2 regions of the Agathobacter rectalis ATCC 33656 genome follow, and region 1 is predicted to be linked to the other one. Evidence: a T-box and tRNA genes for the amino acid it is inferred to sense, from the RefSeq annotation. Region 1 holds a T-box; the other holds one or more tRNA genes.
What was found. A T-box is a leader RNA that pairs with one kind of tRNA and senses whether it is charged. The one in region 1 lies ahead of pheS (phenylalanine--tRNA ligase subunit alpha), so its partner is inferred to be a tRNA-Phe.
Positions count from the first base shown of each region.

Region 2: it encodes a tRNA-Phe, which carries the amino acid that the T-box ahead of pheS (phenylalanine--tRNA ligase subunit alpha) is inferred to sense. The anticodon was not compared.

Region 1 is NC_012781.1:1,867,624-1,878,199, forward strand. It holds gene EUBREC_RS08930 (prephenate dehydrogenase/arogenate dehydrogenase family protein) at 1-193, shown strand, start outside; gene aroA (3-phosphoshikimate 1-carboxyvinyltransferase) at 324-1,607, opposite strand; gene EUBREC_RS08940 (PilZ domain-containing protein) at 1,597-1,938, opposite strand; gene queA (tRNA preQ1(34) S-adenosylmethionine ribosyltransferase-isomerase QueA) at 2,032-3,090, opposite strand; gene pheT (phenylalanine--tRNA ligase subunit beta) at 3,122-5,542, opposite strand; gene pheS (phenylalanine--tRNA ligase subunit alpha) at 5,581-6,606, opposite strand; T-box leader at 6,713-6,942, opposite strand; gene EUBREC_RS08960 (RsmB/NOP family class I SAM-dependent RNA methyltransferase) at 7,050-8,438, opposite strand; gene EUBREC_RS08965 (SpoIID/LytB domain-containing protein) at 8,642-10,264, opposite strand; RNA gene ssrS (6S RNA) at 10,435-10,576, opposite strand, start outside.
Region 2 is NC_012781.1:620,192-630,767, forward strand. It holds gene EUBREC_RS03020 (cysteine peptidase family C39 domain-containing protein) at 1-1,136, shown strand, start outside; gene EUBREC_RS03025 (HPr family phosphocarrier protein) at 1,296-1,550, shown strand; gene EUBREC_RS03030 (DUF6465 family protein) at 1,573-2,088, shown strand; tRNA gene EUBREC_RS03035 (tRNA-Gly) at 2,265-2,335, opposite strand; tRNA gene EUBREC_RS03040 (tRNA-Phe) at 2,362-2,434, opposite strand; gene EUBREC_RS03045 (NAD(P)H-dependent flavin oxidoreductase) at 2,678-3,739, shown strand; gene EUBREC_RS03050 (amylo-alpha-1,6-glucosidase) at 3,714-5,753, opposite strand; gene EUBREC_RS03055 (DUF6106 family protein) at 5,885-6,385, shown strand; gene EUBREC_RS03060 (FeoC-like transcriptional regulator) at 6,386-6,805, opposite strand; gene murI (glutamate racemase) at 6,877-7,653, shown strand; gene EUBREC_RS03070 (endonuclease III domain-containing protein) at 7,926-8,564, opposite strand; gene EUBREC_RS03075 (M48 family metallopeptidase) at 8,912-9,532, shown strand; gene EUBREC_RS03080 (NUDIX hydrolase) at 9,570-10,073, shown strand; gene EUBREC_RS03085 (DUF4250 domain-containing protein) at 10,141-10,317, shown strand; gene EUBREC_RS17665 (DUF6472 family protein) at 10,359-10,535, shown strand.

The DNA of each region.
Region 1 (10,576 bases):
CGATGAGGCAGGCGGTATTGCAGTGCTTGCAAGCCTTTTAGCCTTCAACGGCATCAACATCAAGAATATCGGCATCATAAACAACCGTGAGTTTGAGGAGGGTGTACTGCGCATAGAGTTCTATGACGAAGATGCTCTTGAATCGGCTATCAGCGTACTTAAAGAAAGAAACTATACTATTCACCGCAGATGATTTATCCTGTTATATGGTTTTAATACCAAAAACAAAGAGCCGTAAAACGAATTTGATTCGTTTTACGGCTCTTTTTATACCGTCCAATGCAGCACTGTTTACAAATAAGCAAAAAACCAATAACACTTTATTAATATACGCTCTCCTCAAGTACCTCATAGAAATTCTCAAAAGTCTTGCGGCAGCAATAAGGGTCTATTATCTCAACACCCTCTGCCTTAAGCCCCGGCAAAGTAAAAGACATGGCTACGCGATGATCGTCATACGTTTTAATTTTACAAGGCTTAATACACTCTGCCGGATAAATCCTTAAGCCATTTTCAGTTTCTTCAACCCTCACACCTAATTCCGCCAGGTTTTCCTCGATGGCGTTTATCCTGTCACACTCCTGCAGACGGATATGCGAAATGCCTTCTATCCCTACAGGCTCCTTTGCAAACGGTGCAATCGCAGCAAGAGTCAGCGCCTGATCTGAGAATGTTGACAAATCCCAGCTTCCGCCATGTATATGAGCATTCTTTGGTGGCATACACACTATGCCGTCTGCCTCGTCGGAAATTGTGCAGCCCATATCCGCAAGCACATCAAGAAATGCCACATCTCCCTGCAAGCTGTTTTGGTGCACCCCCATCACCTTTGACTTAACATGTAAAAGCGGGCTCATTGCATAAAAATAGCATGCAGCCGACACATCCGGCTCTATATCATAGTCTAAGCTTTCATACGCCGCTTTCTTAGGGATAATAAAGCTGTTATTCTTTTTATCCTGCATCACATCAAGCCCAAACTGCTTCATCATAAGACGCGTCATCTCAACATATGCCATACCATGCGTTCCTGTGACATTAATCGTAAAGTTCTTTTCCATCACTATCGCCGAGATAAGAAGGGCACTCAAAAACTGGCTGCTCTTGTCTACGTTTATATCAACAGTATCAGCATACTCCCCTGTATTTCCGATGGTAAAAGGAAAATGATATTCGTTCTCATCATACTCAATATGGGCACCCAGCTTTTCAAGCGATACAAGCAGATCCTTCATAGGACGCTTCTTCATCTGCTCAGAAGACACTATATGGTATCTGCCCTTTGACAGTCCAAGAAAAGCTGTAAGAAAACGTGCAGCGGTACCTGCACTTCCCACATCTATCTCAGCTTCATTCTTTGGTATCCTGCCTCCAAAGCCTGTTATTGTTATTTCTCTTTTATCCTCATCCACCAAAACCGGAAATCCAAGACGAATCAGTGCATCTATAAAATGTCTCGAATCATCACTAAAAAGACACCCTTTTAAAACGCTGCGCCCGCTTGCGAGTGCAGCGATTAAAAGGGCCCTGTTTGTGATACTCTTTGAGCCAGGTACACTGGTTACTATATCATGTGGATGATTTACTTTTTTTACTTTATAAATCATTGAAAATCTGATAAATATCAATCTTGAGTGCATCAGTGTCTGTCATACCGATAAACACAGCACCATAGTGATATACTCCTTCTTCACTGTCTGTTCTTCGTACAATCTCGACAACCGCATCCACAACCTCCTTGGTCCAAATTTGGATCTTGGTGTCATAATATGTATGTATATCAAGAGGTACCTTTGCATTAAATCCTATACCGCTTCTGGAAATATCTGTGACATCCACATGACAATACTTAAGTGTTGTCACTCCGTCCTCATCCAGCCGCTCTAACTGTACCGATACATCAATGTCAAGTCTTTTATGTCTTCTCTTTTCTTCCATTCACTTTACCCCATCTATTATATTATTGACTAAGGGAACAAATTACCCTCAAACAACATATTAGTATATATGACTGATTTTTACAAGTAAAATTTATTCAGCTGCCTCATCGTCCATATGCATATCGTTCGTTATAAACATCGCATCACCAAAGCTGAAAAACCTGTATCTTTCCTCTACAGCCTCTTTGTATGCATTGAGGACATGCTCTCTGCCTGCTAATGCTGACACAAGCATGACAAGTGTAGACTGCGGCAGATGGAAATTGGTAATCAGACAGTCAATCACCTTAAAGCTGTATCCCGGATAAATAAAGATATCCGTCCATCCGCTGCACTCTTTTAGCATGCCGTTTTCATCGGATGCTGCCTCTAAGGTACGGGTGCTTGTAGTGCCGACAGATATTATTCTGCCGCCATTTTTCTTTGCATTATTAATCTTGTCTGCAGCCTCCTGTGACACCATGTAAAACTCAGAATGCATATGGTGATCAAGCACATTATCCACCTTTACCGGTCTAAACGTGCCAAGCCCCACATGTAAAGTCACCTCTGCAATATCTACGCCCTTATCTTTTACCTGCTGTAAAAGTTCCTTTGTGAAATGCAGTCCTGCAGTAGGCGCAGCGGCCGAGCCATCATACTTTGCATATACTGTCTGGTAGCGGTTCTTGTCCTTTAGCTGATGTGTGATATACGGAGGTAGCGGCATCTGTCCGAGCTTATCAAGTATCTCCTCAAAAATACCCTCATAACTGAACTGAATCAGCCTGTTTCCATCATCAACCACATCTATTACTTCACCTGTTAAAAGTCCGTCACCAAATATAATCTTTGTGCCCGGCTTTGCCTTTTTACCCGGCTTTACAAGAGTCTCCCATACGTCATTTTGTCTGCGCTTTAGAAGAAGTATCTCTATCTTTGCCATAGTGCCTTCCTTCACGCCAAAAAGACGTGCAGGAATTACCTTTGTATTGTTGAGCACAAGGCAGTCGCCCGGTCTTAAATATTTAACAATCTCCTTGAACACATGATGGCTGACTTCTCCTGTCTTCTTGTCAAGCACCATGAGTCTTGAGCTGGAGCGGTCCTCCAGAGGATCCTGTGCTATCAGCTCCTCCGGAAGATCATAATCAAAATCTTTTACGTCCATAATTTTCCTATTCCTAACACTATACTAACGTCTAACCACGAAGTGTGATACCTGCAGTCTCTTTAAGATGAGCAAGTATATCCTTTACAAAGCCCTCGACCTTCTTAGTCTTAAGCTCCTCATCCTTTGGTGTAAATACTACACTGTACGCCATGCTCTTCTTATTCGGAGGAAGCTGTACACCCTCGTAAACATCAAACAGTGTAACATCTGAGACATAATCACAGGCTTCCCTGATACCGTTTTCAATCTGCTCACATGTGATATCCTTGTCCACAACAAAAGCAAAATCTCTCTTCTCATCATCAAATTTTGAGATTGGAGTAAATACTCTGTCCTTTCCATACCACTGTGAAAGAACTCTTAAGTCAAGCTCCATCACATATGCCGGTACTCTCATGTCAAGCTCATCGCATATCTCATATCTTACCTGACCGAGATATCCGATTTTTTGTCCGTCACAGAATACCTCTGCTGTCTGATATGGATGAAGGAATGGCTTTTGAGCCGGCTTGTATGTAAACTTCACATCAAGCGCATCTGCTACAGTCTCAGCCAGTCCCTTTATAGTAAAGAACGATTCATCCTCACCGAATACGCCTGCACAAAGTGTCTCTCTCTCATCCGGATACTCTGTAAGCGGAAGCTCCTTTGCGATAAAGATATTTCCCAGCTCAAAGATTCTTCCCTCCAGGATACCCTTCTTCTGATTTCTTGCTATGGCATAAAGCATCTCAGAAGCAAGTGTTGTTCTCATAAGCGAGAGGTCAACATTGATTGGGTTTATAAGCCTGATAGCATGTCTTTCAGGTGCATCCTCCGGGAATCTGAGCAAATCAAGATCAGCAGGTGAGAAGAATGAGTAATGTATTCCCTCATACGCGCCTGCTGCACAGAGCACCTCTTTTATCTTGCGTTCTGTCTGCTGTCTAAGGTTGAGTCCTCCGAGTGTAACCTGTGCCGTAGGCATGAATGCAGGAATGACATGATCATAGCCATACATACGGATAACCTCCTCGGCCACATCCGGATAATCCTCCATATCCTCACGATATGCAGGAATCATGAGTGTCAGCTCATCACCGCTTACAACCGGTGCAAAGCCTAAATTTGTGAGTATTCTCACGATATCCTCTGTAGGAACCTCTATTCCAAGCACACCATTAACCTTTGCAATAGAAACCTTCATCTCTTTTGGCTCAAGCGAATTTCCTGTAGTCACCTCAACGTGAGTTGAAGAAACCTTACCACAGCCAAGCTCCTCCATCAGGTGAAGCGCTCTCTTCATGGCCATGGCTGTTGTGTACTCGTTTACACCCTTTGAGTAAAGTGCACTCGAATCAGATGACTGTCCCAACGCACGTGAGCTCTTTCTGATATTGTCTCTTGCAAATTTTGCAGACTCAAACATCACCTCAGTGGTGCCGTCGTTAATCTCAGAATTTAAGCCGCCCATGATACCGGCGAGCGCAACTGGCTTCTTTCCATCACAGATAACCAGGTTATTGCTGTTTAACTCAAATTCCTTCTCATCAAGTGTGACAATTTTCTCTCCATCGTTTGCACGTCTTACTACAATCTCATCTCCCTCAAGGTATGAGTAATCAAAGGCATGCATTGGCTGTCCGAGCTCTTTTAAAACAAAGTTAGTGATGTCTACCACATTTGAAATAGAGCCTATTCCGACAAGTGCAAGACGTTTTCTCATCCATGCAGGTGACTCGGAGATTTTTACATCATGTACATAGTGAGCTGTGTAGCGAGGGCAGATGTCCTGTGCCAGGACAGATACCTTGAAATTTTCCTTCTTCACATCATCAGCAGTATAGTCAAGCGCAGGCTCCTTAAGCTCTTTTCCCAAAACAGCAGCAACCTCTCTTGCCATGCCATATATACACTGGCAGTCAGGTCTGTTTGCTGTTATTGCAATATCAAAAATCCAGTCATCAAGGCCGAGGATAGGTTTTACATCATCTCCCGCCTTAGCATCCTCAGGTAAAACCAAAAGTCCGTTGTAGCCTGCACCCGGATAGAGGTCTTCATTTAAGCCAAGCTCTACGCCTGAGCATAACATTCCATATGAATCATATCCACGCAGCTTGCCCTGCTTTATCTCCATCACGCCCTCTATTGTAACGTGATCCTTTGCTGTGGCATATACTGTGGCACCGATAAGTGCAAGAGGATATTTGCCCCCTGCCTTTACATTGTCCGCTCCACAGCAGATCTGGAATGTGCCATGTGCTCCGGCATTTACCTGACACAGGCTCAGGTGTGTCTCAGGAATCGGCTCACATTTTTCTACAAGGCCGACTACTACGTTTGAAATATCCTTTCCCACTTCATATGATTCCTCAACCTCGAAACCACATGAGAATAATTTTTCCTCTAACTCCTTTGGTGTTACATCTATATCTACATAATCTTTTAACCAGCTAAGTGGTGTTAACATAATTTTTGCCTCCTGTTATATATTCAAGAAAAATGAATCTAGTTGTCATCAATCTGGTCTAATACCCTAAGGTCTGACTCGAATAAAAGCTTGATGTTGTTAATTCCGTATTTGAGCATTGCAATACGCTCAAGACCGATACCAAATGCAAAACCACTGTACTCATTTGTGTCTATGCCACAGCCCTCAAGCACCTTTTTATTTACTACGCCTGCACCAAGCACCTCAATCCAGCCTGTGCCCTTGCATAAAGAGCAGCCCTTGCCATGGCACTGGAAACAGCTTACATCAACCTCTACAGACGGCTCTGTAAATGGGAAGTATGAAGGACGAAGACGTGTTGTGACATTCTTTCCGAACATCTTCTTTACAAGCTGGTCAAGCATACCCTTTAAATCGCAGAGTGTGATGCCCTTATCTACCACAAGTCCCTCCATCTGTGTGAACATAGGAGAATGTGTCGCATCATCATCCGAACGGAAAACTTTACCCGGTGAAACAACCTTGATAGGCGGCTTCTTTGCTTCCATAACGTGAATCTGTCCTGCTGAGGTCTGTGTACGAAGTAAGAACTCAGGTGATAAGTAGAACGTATCCTGCATATCACGGGCCGGATGATCCTTTGGAGTATTTAAAGCTGTAAAATTATAGTAATCATTCTCGATTTCTGTACCCTCGTAAACCTCAAAGCCCATAGATGTGAAAATCTCTGAGAGCTGGTCCTTTACCTGTGTTACAGGATGAAGATTACCCTTTTTGCTTCTCTTTGCAGGCATAGTGACATCTATTTTCTCGCTCTCATACTTGCGCTTAAGTGCCTCTGCCTCAAATTTCTTAACCTTCTCATCAAGAAGCTTCTCAACTGCCTCACGTGTCTCATTGACCCACTGGCCTACCTTTGGTCTCTCATCAGGAGCAACATCCTTCATGCCCTTTAAGACTGCTGTGAGCTCACCCTTCTTTCCAAGAATTGCAGCACGCACATCATTTAATTTTTCAAGACCGTCAGCCTTATCAATTTCAGCAAGTGCTTTTTCTCTGATCTGTTGAATTTTGTCTCTCATCGAATTTCACCTCATAATATTTTTCTTAATTTGCATAAACCCGTAACTTCAAGCTTGAATTCGCCGTTTATGCGATAAAAAACGCCCCTGCATGGCTATTAAACCATGCAGGGACGAAAATTCCGCGATACCACCCTGATTTCCATTGAAGAAATATCCAATGGACTCTCATTGATATGTGTAACGTACATAACACGTCATGAACTACTGTGCTTCATCCATGCAGCTTCAGTGTGAACTTCAATCAATAGCCTTTTTGCAAGACTGCTTTCAGCCGATGACAATCTCTCTCTGGTCAAAGTACTATAATCTACTATGCACCTTCATTGCTTTTATTATATATAGCTGCGACATATATATCGCAAATGCTTATTTCTTAATAACACATAAGTCATTTTAGCACAATCTCTATATTTTGCAAGTAGAAAATTTTTCTATTTTCTTTATATTTTATTTCTAAGCCCCTTAGGATAATGGTTTTTAACCTGTGCACCATTCACCTTGCCCCAGCCGGCCGGATATCCATCTACACATACAAGTGCCCAGCCCTTTTTGCATTCAGCCGCCTGCTCATCAGATAACATAACTGACTGACCATTGAAAAAGCCTGTTGTCTGCGGATCATCCCAGGTAAGCTTTACTACGTTTTTAGCATCATTTAGCTTAAGTGCAAGTGCCAGCGAATGCGACGGCTCAAAGCGCTGTTTTTTAAACTCTCCTATATGAAGCCCTGCTCGCTGCACCTTAAGCCCTTTAATATCAACTTCCATATCAGGCAGCCTGTAGAGCTGCTCCCCAAACATGACAAGCCTTGAGTTTTTTATCCATGCTGCCATATCCTCTGATATGGTCTCATCAAGAAACTCTGAGAGAAGCTTCATATTTTCTTTTGTGAGAGCCGGCTTTGTTTCATTTTTCCTGTTCTTACTATTTTTGTTCTTTTTGGTTTTCCTGTCAGCTTTAAGGTCTGTGTCCACACTGCCTCTTCTCACAAGCTTTGCCACAAAATGCCCCTCTCCGTCCACCTTATGTGGCCAGAAGCGCTCCATTTCTTCAAGTGTAAAATCAGGATGTCTCTCCAAAAAACACTCAATTACATCCTCATTTTCTTCCCTCGAGAAGGTGCAGGTGCTGTACACTATCGTACCTCCCGGCTTAAGCATCACCGCAGCATTATCCAGTATTTCCTTCTGCCTTGCCGCACAGATTGCCACATTTTCCATGCTCCACTGCTCTATTGCCTCAGGCAGCTTTCGAAACATTCCCTCTCCTGAGCAAGGTGCATCCACCTGTATAGCATTAAAAAAGCCTGGGAAATGTGAAGCAAGCACAAAGCTGTCCTCATTTGTCACAATCGCATTTTTGATTCCCATACGCTCTATATTCTGCGACAAAATCCGGCTTCTTTGTGTGTTAATCTCATTTGATACCAAAAGTCCGCTGTCTCCTAAATATGTGGCAAGCTGTGTGCTCTTTCCACCGGGTGCCGCACACAGGTCAAGCACTCTCATACCCGGCTTTGGAGCTAAAAGTGCAGCCGCCGACATGGCACTTGGCTCCTGTATGTAGTAAAGCCCCATCTCATGATACGGATGCTTTCCCGGACGCACATTCTCATCAAAGTAATATGCCTCATTTGCCCACGAAACCTTTTTTTCTGAGGATATTTTAAGTGTTTTCAATATCCGCATTCTTTCTTCCTGGCTTTGTACCTTTAATGTATTGAATCTGAGTGCCTGAAATCTGTTATTGTCATAGCTGTATAAGAAATCATCCCACTCATTGCCCAGAAAGGCCTTCATCTTTTTTTCAAACTCTATCGGTAAATTCATTGTCAAATCCTCTTGTTTTCTTACGAAATAATTACAATGTATCTTACTATCACACACATAGTCATGTATCTAAGCACTTCGATATTACCACATTTCTACTATCCATGCTATCAATTTTTTTAAACGTAAAAATTCACCTTTAAATCGGCTATAGTGGCTGCTAAATATAATAAAATCCCGAAAGTTATAATAATTGAGACATATCACTGCTCACTGCGTACACTGCTTATATCCACCACTGTCACATCCTTATAATAATATCCGATTATATCCTTATAGCCGCTTCCTGCCTTTGCCAGCTTGTCTGCCCCATACTGGCTGAAGCCTATTCCATGGCCGAAGCCTCCTCCGGACAGTGTATAGTGACCATTTGCACCGGCACTCACACTAAAGCAGGCGCTTGGTATCATCGACATATTCTCCCTCACAGAGCCATCGTTTAATGTAACTTTTTTCTGATAATGCCCTAACGCCTTTCTTATATCATTCTCCGCCGTAAAGGTCTGCGATTTGTTTCCATAATTTATTGTGAGCGAAAGTACATAACCGGCATCCGACGTCTTATCGACAGAAATACCTGTTGCTGTGCCATACTGAGGATCATTGTATGCCGATAAATCAAGCTCCGAGGTCCATCTGTAGTATGGCGAATTGTCATCCACCGACTCCACCTTGTGTATGAAATCCGGTGTACTCGAAGACCATACCTCCATATCCTCTGTTTTTCCGGCAGATGTAGAAAAATAATAACATGTTATTAAGCTTCCTCCACATGAGACAACCTGTCCTGCTGTAGCTTTTACAGCCTCATCGGTCGACTGCTTTGTTTCTGAAGCGTTATAGACCTGAAAAGCCGTGGTATTGTCAATATTTGCTCCGTATAGCGCATACTGTGTATTTTTCATCTGTGAATATACAAAGGTTCTTGCGCAAACAGCCTGAGCCTTAAGCGCCTCTGCATCAAATGTAGACGGCATCTCCGACGGCAGCACATAGCGCACATATGTCTCCACATCGACTGTATTCACCGCCACAATTCCTGCATCTGTCCCGATAAACTCAAATGAGCCCGGATAGCTCTTACCGTTTATGCTGACATAATTGTCCGCTGAGCTCACCTTTATCTTACCTTTCTGTGCATTTGCCATATATGCACCCACATCGTCAATAGCATTGCTTCCACAATCAGCATCATCCACATAAAGGTTAGCTGCGGCAGCTGCCGCAATTGTTGGAAATACATCCTTTCCATCGTTTTTTATAAGCACTCTTATGTATGTAAGGTCTGGTGCCTGTCTTCTGACGATGGCACATATCCTGCCGGAATCAAGTATGTAAGAAAGAGTTTCACTTCCGATTATCAGGTCAGAAACCGCTATTTCCTTAGGCGCTGCTCCTGTCTCATCATACACCGGCAGCTTGTCTGACTGCATTGGAATGTCACCCTGCCCTGCAATCTGCATGGTTCCGTTTCCGTATGACAGCATCACACCTGATATATCATCCGGCTTTATCTGTATCTTTTTGACCTTAGAGCCACTGATTTCAATATCACAGACCCCTGTAAAGCTCTCCTCCATGGTTCCCTTAGCCCTGTAAAGCTCTCCATCACATATGAAAATCAGCCTTCCATCGTCATTTGACACAATATATGCATTCTCATACACCATATCCTTCGTCACAGCCCTCGCCTGTTTTACAAGTGCCCCCTTTTCCTTTTGCGCCATAACAATTGCAAAAACAATAACCACGCATACCACGGTTATCGCAAGCATTATCCAGACCATCTGATTCGGCTTTTGCCGTCTTCGTCTTCTATTTGCCAAATTTCTGTTCTCCTTAACACCCAAATAGTGGTTACTGCTCAAAAAATGGGAGCTGCAAAAACAGCTCCCTTTATCATCTGTACTTAAGAATCCTTTGTGCTTTAAAAATCTTTTGTATCTCATAAATCTTTTGTGCGTCCGGAGTTCTTTTGTACATTATTATTCTTTTGTAAGAACCCAAAATGCCGGTCCTGTAATTTAGACTCCTAGCGCTCTTGCTAGGTGGGTAACCGCAGTCTGCCTTCTGCCTTCCGCTGCATAATGACGGCCTGACATCCAACAGCTCATATAGGAATCCCGTTTAAAGTAAAT
Region 2 (10,576 bases), 1.2 Mb from region 1:
CTTACTGCGCATCGGAGAGTAACAGATACTTTGCATGGGTGGATTCTGCAAATCAGTACTCATCAAATACCATAAAAGTGATGGATTTAAAGAGTGGTAAGACCTTTGAGGTCAAAAAGGGCGACGACCAGTATCTGCGTCCGCTTGGCTTCATAGGTGAGGATTTCATATATGGACAGGCGAATGCTGCTGATGTGGTCTCTGATGCAGCCGGAAACACGACATTTCCGATGAATGGCCTTATTATTCTTGATACATCTGACCAGTCGGAGCTTAAGACATATACCCCTTCGGGCGGCTATGTCGAGAAAATTTCTGTGGATGGATATACGGTAACGATAGATCTGATTGCACAAAACAATGGTGTGTATGCAGAAATCGGTCAGGATACCATTATGAACCGGGAGGCTGATTCGAAGCAGAAGATAGCTCTTGATACGAGCCAGTCCGATACAAAGCTGACGGTCAGCGCTATTAGTATAGCAGGTGGTAAAAAGCCGGATAAGCTGAAGCAGCTGACAGCACAGATGACTATAAATTCGCATGATACTGCTGTTGATTTAAAGTTTGATGACAATACAGTCCATTTCTATGTTTATGCAAAGGGGGATGTGATTTTTGCATCTGATAACATCTCGGATGCCATAAAACAGGCAAATGACAGCATGGGAGTGGTAATTGACTCAAACCAGCAGTATGTATGGATGAGGGCAAGAAAAAATGCAGTAAATGCATTTGCGAATATTGCATGTAATGAAATCGATAAGGATGCTGACAGTGTCGTGAAGTCAGTAAGTGCAATGCTTACCTACAATGATGTTACGGTAAGTGTGTCTGAGCTGATTGGAGCAGGCAGCAGTGCTGTTGATGTGCTCAAAAACAACCTGCCGGACAAGGAAATCCTGGATTTACAGGGAGTGTCTTCTGAGGATATTATCTTTTATATCAGCCAGGGCAATCCGGTATTTGCGATGACGGGAAATACGTCGGCAGTGCTTGTGACAGGATACTCTTCAAATGGAGCTTTATATATTTATAATCCGGATAATGGCGCAACAACATCGATGAGCTATGAGGATGCTGACAGAATGTTTTATAATGGTGGCTTGCATTTTATCACGTACATGACAAAATAAACAGAATAATGTTGTAATAATGCCGATTTTGTGACATTAAATGTAAGCTCCTTAGGTAAAGTTTAACAGAAATTTTCATAAGGATTGAAAAGCGGTTACAATTGGGATATATTAAATAAGTATGAAACAGGTTTAATACTTTTTGTTTAAGGAGAACGTATGAGTAAGAAGAGTATTGTCGTTACAAAAGTATGTGAAGGTCATGATAATCCAATCGCAGAGCTTGTTCAAGTGGCATGCAAGTTCGATAGTGAGATTACATTGGAGAGTGACAATCGCAAAATCAATGCAAAAAGCATCATGGGTATTATGGCATTTAATCCTTCAGATGGAATGTCTGTTGATATTGTTACAAAGGGTGATGATGAGCAGGAAGCTTTAGTTGCAATTGAAAATTTTTTAGTATGTGAATAATGAGCATGAGGAGGAAAATAGTATGCGTAAAAAGAATAACTCAAAGACAGTTAAGCAGGCAGTAAAGCCGGTTGAAGTTAAAAAAGAGGAAACAGTGGCACAGCCGGTTTCAGAGCCTAAGGCTGATGCAAAAGCCGATGTAAAGGCTGAGGTAGAAAAAGCCGTAGAGAAGACAACCGAGAAGGTTGAGAAGGCTGTTGAAAAGACAACTGAGAAGGTTGCTGAGAAGGCCGCTGAGGTTAAGGCTGATGTAAAGGACACTGTTAAGAAGACAACAGCAAAGGCAGCAAAAGCTGCAAAGACAGCTAAAGAGGCAAAACCTGCAAAGAAGGAGCCGGTAAAGCCGGAGATTATTGTTCAGTACCAGAACAGCGAGGTTGATACAGCAGCTGTCGAGGAGCGTGTTAAGGCTCAGTTCGTTGCTGAGGGACACAAGGCAGGCTTCATCAGAAAGCTTAACATCTACATCAAGCCGGAAGAGTATTCTGCATACTATGTTATAAATGATAAGTTTTCAGGTCGTGTAGATTTATTCTAGTCAGACATTATTAGGGAATACATATTTTATCTAGCGCATAATAAAAGCCGATACATTTCGTGGAGACACGGTGTATCGGCTTTTGTTTTGTGTATAAGTATGTGTAAAAGCAGCTGTATGACAGTTTAAATGCATTATGAAATACTTAGTGGACAAACAAAAAAGGGTAACAAAAAAGCGGGTGATGGGAATCGAACCCACGTATCCAGCTTGGAAGGCTGGTGTTCTACCATTGAACTACACCCGCATAGGAATATTTAATTTGTTGTATAATGCCCAGTTCCGGAATCGAACCAGAGACACACGGATTTTCAGTCCGTTGCTCTACCAACTGAGCTAACTGGGCTTGTCTCACAACAAAAGTTATTCTACACGATTTGTCTGTTGATGTCAATATTAAAATCGAGAAAATTTGGATAGTTACAATAAACAAGAAATGTAGTATTAAAAACTATATAAAATAGAAAATGATATAATTTTACCTTGACATAAATACCATAAAGGGTTACTATGTGTATATGTTTGATTATCAAATAATTTGAATATCAAACAGAAAAGTGGAATTTATACATGTTCGGAGGTACATATTATGTTGAGAGAACTGAGAATCGGAGATATGGTTGCAAAGCTTCCTATCATTCAGGGAGGCATGGGAGTTGGAGTGAGTCTTAGCAGACTGGCCGGAGCTGTTGCTAAGGAGGGTGGTGTAGGAGTGATTTCCACCGCGCAGATTGGCTTTGAGGAGCCGGAGTTTGAAAAGGACCAGGCAAAGGCTAATTTGATTGCTATCAAGAAGCATATTAAGAAAGCAAAGGAGCTTGCCTGTGGACATGGAATGGTAGGTGTCAATATCATGGTGGCTTTAAAGCATTACAAGGAGCATGTTCTGGCTGCGGTTGAAGCAGGTGCTGATGTTATTATAAGCGGGGCAGGACTTCCAATGGAACTGCCTGAGCTGGTCGATGAAAAGTCACATACAAGGATTGCTCCGATTGTTTCTTCAAAGAGAGCAGCAAATCTGATTCTTAAAATGTGGGCACACAGATACAACCGCACAGCGGACTTTATTGTTATCGAGGGACCAAAGGCCGGAGGACATCTGGGATTTTCCAATGAGCAGCTTGCAGATATGGAGCATATGGATTATGACAGCGAGATTAAGGAGATTATCAGCTGTGCAAAGACATATGAGGAGAAGTTTAAAAAGCACATTCCGGTAATTGTAGCAGGCGGAGTGTTTACACATGAGGATGTCATGCACTGCATGGAGCTTGGAGCCGACGGAGTGCAGGTGGCGAGCCGTTTTGTGGCGACAGAGGAGTGTGACGCATCTGATGCCTATAAGCATGCTTATCTGAACGCGAATGAGTCTGATGTGCAGATTATACAAAGCCCGGTCGGAATGCCGGGGCGAGCTGTCAGAAATGAGTTTATCAGGGGATTGGAAAAGGAAAAGCAGCCTATCACAAAGTGCTACAATTGTCTTGAGAAATGTAACCCTGCAACAGTGCCATACTGTATTACGAAGGCACTGATTGCAGCGGTTAAAGGAGATATGCAAAACGGTCTGGTATTCTGCGGTGCCAATGTGGGCCGCATAAACCGAATGACTACGGTCCACGAGCTTATGAGTGAGCTTGTGGGAGCATAGGCAGTACATCCTCACAGTAGCAGCGAAGCACTTCACCTACACTCCATGCCTGCGCATAGCAGCCACGGCCGGTGTGAGGGGCATCGCCGTCAAATATCTCGCATATTGAGCCGATACAGTTGTTGAGCAGATGCTCCCTTACAGGGTCAAGCAGCTTGTCAGCGCATAAAGCGGTCGCCTTCATGCGGCCGTTTACCTTTACATAGGCACTGATAAAACCACCGAGCAGAAAGCCCCAGGCTGTTCCCTGATGATAGGCGTGGTCGCGCTTTGAGAGAGAGCCGATGTAAATCGGATGGTAATCCTTGTGGTCAGGATCGAGCGAACGCAGTCCGCAGCCTACGTACAGCTTATCCATTACCGTATCCACAATTGCTTTTTCACGCTCCTTGTCGAGCATGGTAAATGGCAGGCTTACGGCATAAATCTGGTTTGGACGGATTGTGTCGTCATCATCGTCAACCACATCATACAGGCAGCCTGTGTTTTCATTCCAGAAGCGCTTGTTGAAGGAAGTCTTTACGAGAGAAGCAAGCTGTCTGTAGCTGTCATCGTTATCGCCAAACTTAGCCTGAAGCATATCCATGGTGCACAGTGCGTTGTACCAAAGTGCATTTATCTCGACAGGTTTGCCGTGACGAGGCGTAGCAACCCAGTCACCGACACGCACATCCATCCATGTTACCTGGTCGAGTCCGCTTCCGGCATGAATGAGCCCGTCCGTGTCCATATATATGGAAAAATCAGTGCCTTTTTTATAAGTAGATATGATATTCTTTAAGCATGGATAAATATCCTTCTTTATAAATTCATAGGCATCGGGAGTGGCCACATATTCAAGATATTTGTAGACAGCATAAAAATACCACAGTGATGCGTCTACAGTATTGTAGAGAGGTTCAAGTCCGCTGTCCGGGAACATATTCGGGATGAGCCCGTCCTTACAGTACTTGGCAAAGGTCAGTAGTATATCGTGGGCTTTTTCAAAACGGCCGGTGCAAAGTGTCAGGCCGGTGTATGAAATCATAGTGTCACGGCCCCAGTCTGTAAACCAAGGAAGTCCGGCGAGCACAGTGTCATAGCCTGTTGACTGTCTGTGTGCGATGAACTGGTTTGCAGCCACAGTAAGCTTCACGGCAAAGTCATCAGTGAAGCCGCTTCTTTTAATCAGCTCATCGGTGTAGTCAAGCTGCGCACGTAGTATTTCAAAAGCACTTTCGTTATCAGAAACAAGGTGTTTGGCGAAGGCTGTGCCTGAGTTGTCATTACAGGCTTCAAGCGGTACGATATCGCACATTACAGAAAAATGCATTGAAGCAGAGGCAGGAATATCCACGCTCACGTCATATGGGCAAAATGCACAGTCGAGGCCGGGCACTTCATTGTCCACCTCGGTCTGAGCCTCAAGGTCACAGATATACTTGTAGTCTCTTTCAATAAGCTCTCCGCCTGAAAAAGCAATGCGGATACAGTGGTCATCCTGAGCTTTTGGAATGAGGGTAAAGCCATGCTCCTGCTTTTTGACCTCGAATTTTAATGAATCGACGGTGGAACTTTCAGAGTGCTCACGGAAGTTCATAAGAGGCGTGATCAAAAGCTTAGCCGCTTCGCCTTTGTTTTGAACCTCATATGCCACGGCAGCGAGATTTTTTCCCTGTGCCAGTGCGATGTGTTTTTTTATGGTGATATCACCGGCCTCATATGTAAAGCATATGGTTCCATCGTATGTGAACTCTCTTATATATTGGATGCCGTCTGTGTGGCATCCGCCCTTGAACTGGTCACTTGAGAGGTCGTAGGTGTGGCTGTCTGTGACTATTTTTTCGTTTGTCTTTGAGAAGCAGACGTATCTTTGCACAGGAGCATGAAGGCTTGCAATCAGATAGCCCTGATGCGTACGGTTTATCGCACCGGTGACTGAACCACCGGCATATCCGCCAAGGCCGTTGGTTAAAGCCCACTCCCTTCTTATGTTGTTTTTGAAATCATTTTGCAGTTTTAAGTTAAATTGCATCTTAACCCTCCGAAATTTCACTAAATTTTTATAATATTTTAACCTATAAACATGAAAAAATCTATACGAAACGGTAAAAATCTGTTATCATTATAAAGATATATATTTTCAATATGCAAAGGAGAATTATAATGGAAGTATTTACATTGATTGCGCGTAAAAAAAATGTGGCGCTGGTATTTGTTTCGTACCTGCTTGTAGCTCTTGCTGCGATAAGTCTTCTGACTATCTGCATCGGATTTGCACCGGGTATTTTATTTGCAGTAGTATTTGGACTTATTGCATATCTTATGATAATGGCACAGAACACCGAGTTTGAATATTCATATTTTGACGGAGAGCTGCGCTTTGCCAAAATTAAAAACAAGAGCCGCAGAAAGCGCCTTGGAATATACAGCATGGAGTCTGTAGCAGCAATTGCACCGGCAGGTGACAGAAGCGTATACAATTACGAGAATGGAAATGAGTTCAAGAAAATAGACTATACCTCAGGTCAGAAGGATGTACCTTATTATGATATCGTCATCAAATCGCCTGATGAGAACGTACTTATAAAGGCGGAGCTTGATGACAAGTTCCTCACAGAGGTTGAGAAAAAATACAGATCAAAGGTTAAAAGAAGAGAGGAGTAATTACTCCTCTCCTTCCAAATGGTACATTTTGGATTTTGTTTTGCCGGCATCGTATCCGGTTGAGTATCCTTTGTTGCCGTTTAACAGTCTCAGACATTTGGGACAAAGAGTGCCGAAGGTAACAGGTGCACCGCACCGCTGGCAGTGAAGACCGGCTATAGTGGAGGCTGATTCAGACTGCTTGTACTCGATGCGTCCGTCCTTTATCCAGCTCTTTACCTGTCTAAGCGGTATCTTAAAATGTTCTGCAACCTCGTATTCATTTACGTCGTGGGTACGGATAAATTCCTTTACCTCGCGGAATAATGCCAGATCAAGGCATCGTGGGCAGAGATTCTCTTTATAGTCATGTGGCAGAGGCCTTTTACAGTTTTCACATACTTTTGTGTTGTTGTTAAAAAGACTTTTAGGATTATCCATAGGTGCCTCCTTAAGCTTGTTTTATTCATTATATCATAACAGATTTTATAAAGAAAGTAGGGACTTTTATAATGTCAATTGCAGTTTTCGATTCAGGAGTCGGCGGAATAAGCGTCTTAAAGAGCCTGGTTGAAGTGATGCCTAACGAAGATTTTATATATTACGGTGATTCAGCAAATGCGCCTTATGGTACCAAAACACTTGAGCGGGTGCGAGCTTTGACCTGTGAGCATGCAAAGGAGCTGATTTTAAATCAGCATGCAAAGGGGCTTGTTGTCGCGTGCAATACAGCCACCAGCGCGGCAGTGCGTATATTAAGAGAGCAATATCCCGATGTTCCTATCGTAGGGATAGAGCCTGCAGTCAAGCCTGCGATGCTTTTTATGGAAAATCCGAGAGTGCTTGTGATGGCTACACCTATGACTATCAGGGAGGAAAAACTTAAAAAGCTTATGGACAGATACAGACATTTGGGTGAGATTATTCCATTGCCTTGTCCTGGGCTTATGAATTTCGTTGAGAGAGGTGACTTGTACGGTGATGATGTGAGACAGTATCTCGAGGAACTTTTGTATTCATATTCGCATGGTGAGATAGATGCGGTTGTGCTGGGATGCACACATTATCCGTTTGTCAGAAAAATGATACAGGAGGTGCTTGGAGATAGGGTGCGTGTGTTCGATGGAGGAAACGGTACAGCGCGTGAGATGAAAAGACGTCTCGCAGAAAAAGGTCTGCTGACAGACAGCACCGCTGCAGGTATTGTGGATTTTCAAAACAGCCTGACCGGACAGAGCCATGAGGATAAAATACAGCTCTGTAAGGCACTTTTTAACAAAAAAATTTAGTTGTTATTTACAGAATATTACAAATCTAAAAAAAGTATAAAATAATCACGACTTTTTTAATAAAATATTTCTAAAATGTACATTGTTAGGACATAATTACCGCATATACTTGTTAATGTAAGAGGAACAAAACCTTTTACATTATTCCCTTTTTATTAATAAACATTTTCATAACTAAACTCCTCGAGAAAGGATCGCGTTGTTACCGCGTGTAACATCGCGGTCCTTTCTCACGTTTTGCATGCAGGCTGCGGAGACGCAGCCTTGCTGTTTTAGCTATGCACAACGCTTCCACATATATCGTTCAGCACACACATGTCACAGTGCGGTGTGGTTCGTGCAGTGCATACGGCGCGTCCATGATCAACCAGCCTGTGGCAGAAGTCATTGCTCTCCTCGGGTGGGATGATTTTCCAAAGCTCCATCTCCACTTTTTTCGGGTCCTTTATTCCATCTACAAGTCCTATACGGTTGCAAAGGCGTATGCAGTGTGTGTCGGTGACGATGGCAGGCTTGCCGTACACATCACCCATAATCAGGTTGGCACTCTTTCTGCCGACTCCCGGCAGCTTCAGTAGATCGGTCATATTGTCAGGCACAAGACCGCCAAAATCATCGCGAAGCATTCTCATGCAGGCACTTATATCACGTGCCTTACTCTTTCCCAGGCCGCATGGACGTACAATTTCTTCTATGTCGGAAACATCAGCATCGGCGAGAGCCTCGATGGAAGGATATTTTTTGAACAAATCCACCACGACTACATTTACGCGGGCATCAGTGCACTGGGCTGCGAGCCTGACTGATACGAGCAGCTTCCAGGCATCGTCGTACTCAAGAGTGCAATCGGTGCGGGGATATGCGGTTTTTAGTCTTTTTATTACTTCAATGGCTAATTTTTCTTTTGTCATATGAGCCTCCTTATTCTTTATTTCATAACTATTCAGAACCACCCACGCATATTCGCAAAACCGCACGATACTCGTGCTTTGTCTACACTCCGTTTCGGTCCGCGCTGAACAAACGTCCACCGGACGTTTAGCGCCGCTGCTGTGCAGCTAATTTTGCTCATATGTGTGGGGTGGCTCTATTCGAGCCACCTAGAGAACAATAAAACCTGCTGCTTACATGCAAGCATGACGCATCAGCTTTTCTTGTTCTCAGTGGTTCTGAATAGTTACTTTATTTTATAGTATACAAAAATGCGTGGAGATTGTAAAATGGATTTACGTGGAGCGGATTACGTGATAGGAGCAGTATGAAACTGGAAAATATGAATAACGCATATGCAAATAAAAAATGTACAAATAACATATATATAAACAACAGATATGCAATAGAAGTGACTAGGAAAAGAATAAAAAACATGTATCTTCGTGTGAAGGACACGGATGGCACACTATCAGTGAGTGCTCCTTATGGCATGAGTGATGCGGAAATCAGGAAATTCGTGGAAAGCAAATCAGACTGGATTGAGCGGATCATGCAGGAAATGCTTGTCGCAAGACAGCTTAAGGAACAGGAACCGGTTTTGGCGCCATTCATGGAGAGAGAGCTGCGCAGGGAGCTTAAAATGCAGCTGCAGAGGCTTATCGACAAATGGGAGCCTGTTATGGGAGTTAAGTCAGCCGGCTTTACGATAAAGAAGATGAAGACAAGGTGGGGATCATGCAACGTTAAGTCACATCATCTGAATTTCAACCTTCTGCTGGCTAAGGTGCCGTCGGAGTGCGCAGAGTATGTGGTGGTTCACGAGCTTACACATCTGCTTGAGCCAAGCCATAATGCCAGGTTCTGGTCGCTGATGGAATATTATCTGCCGGAAAGCAAAAAGCTGCGTAAACAACTAGCTGGCTTTTCTGCGCAGGATATGATATGATATTGTTAAAGACTCACTTAGAGAAAGGAAGCTTCAAATGGAATTTTGGGATATATACGATAAGGATAAAAAACCGACAGGCCGTACAATGAAAAAAAACGACTGGATACTTAAGGATGGAGAGTATCATCTTTCAGTGCTTGGCGTGATTCACAGACCTGATGGCAGGTTCCTTATCACACAGCGTGTCATGACAAAGGCATGGGCACCGGGCTGGTGGGAGGTTTCAGGAGGAGCCGCACAGGCAGGTGAGAGCTCATTTACCGCAGTCTGCAGAGAGGTGAAAGAAGAGGTGGGCCTTGATGTATCACAGTGTCCGGGAGGGCTTGCCTATACCTATCACAGGGAGAATCCGGGCGAGGGTGACAACTATTTCGTGGATGTTTACCGCTTTGAGCTTGATTTCAAGGAGTCTGACGTACAGATTCAGACAGAGGAGGCACTTGGGTTTAAAATTGCCACACTCGATGAAATAAAAGAGCTTGCTGCGCAGGGAGTGTTCCTGCACTATGACAGCATAAAGCAGGTATTTGAAAGTTAATTGCTATGATTATGATAATAAGATAACATAGAATTATAAGATTACATAGAATTATAAGGAGCAGATTATGGCATTACCAAAGGATCCGGTTATGCTGCTTAGCTTTGTAAACACACAGCTTCGGGACAATTATTCAGGATTGAAGGAGCTTGCGGCAGCATATGATATTGATGAGAAAGAGCTTTGCGACAAGCTTGCACAGATTGATTACAAATATGACGAGACTGTCAATCAGTTTAAGTAGATTTTCAGCATACATATTAAAAGTGATGGAAGGATAAGATAATGGAGACATGCTGCGATTTTTGTGCATACAATGAATATGATGAGGATGATGAGGAGTATTATTGCTCGGTAAATATGGACGAGGATGATATGGCGAGATTTGTCCAGAGCAGCTATAAGCGCTGTCCGTTTTACCGCTCAGGCGATGAATACAGGGTTGTCCGTCACCAGATGTGAAGCATTATAACAAAATATAATAAATATAATTAAAAAATAAA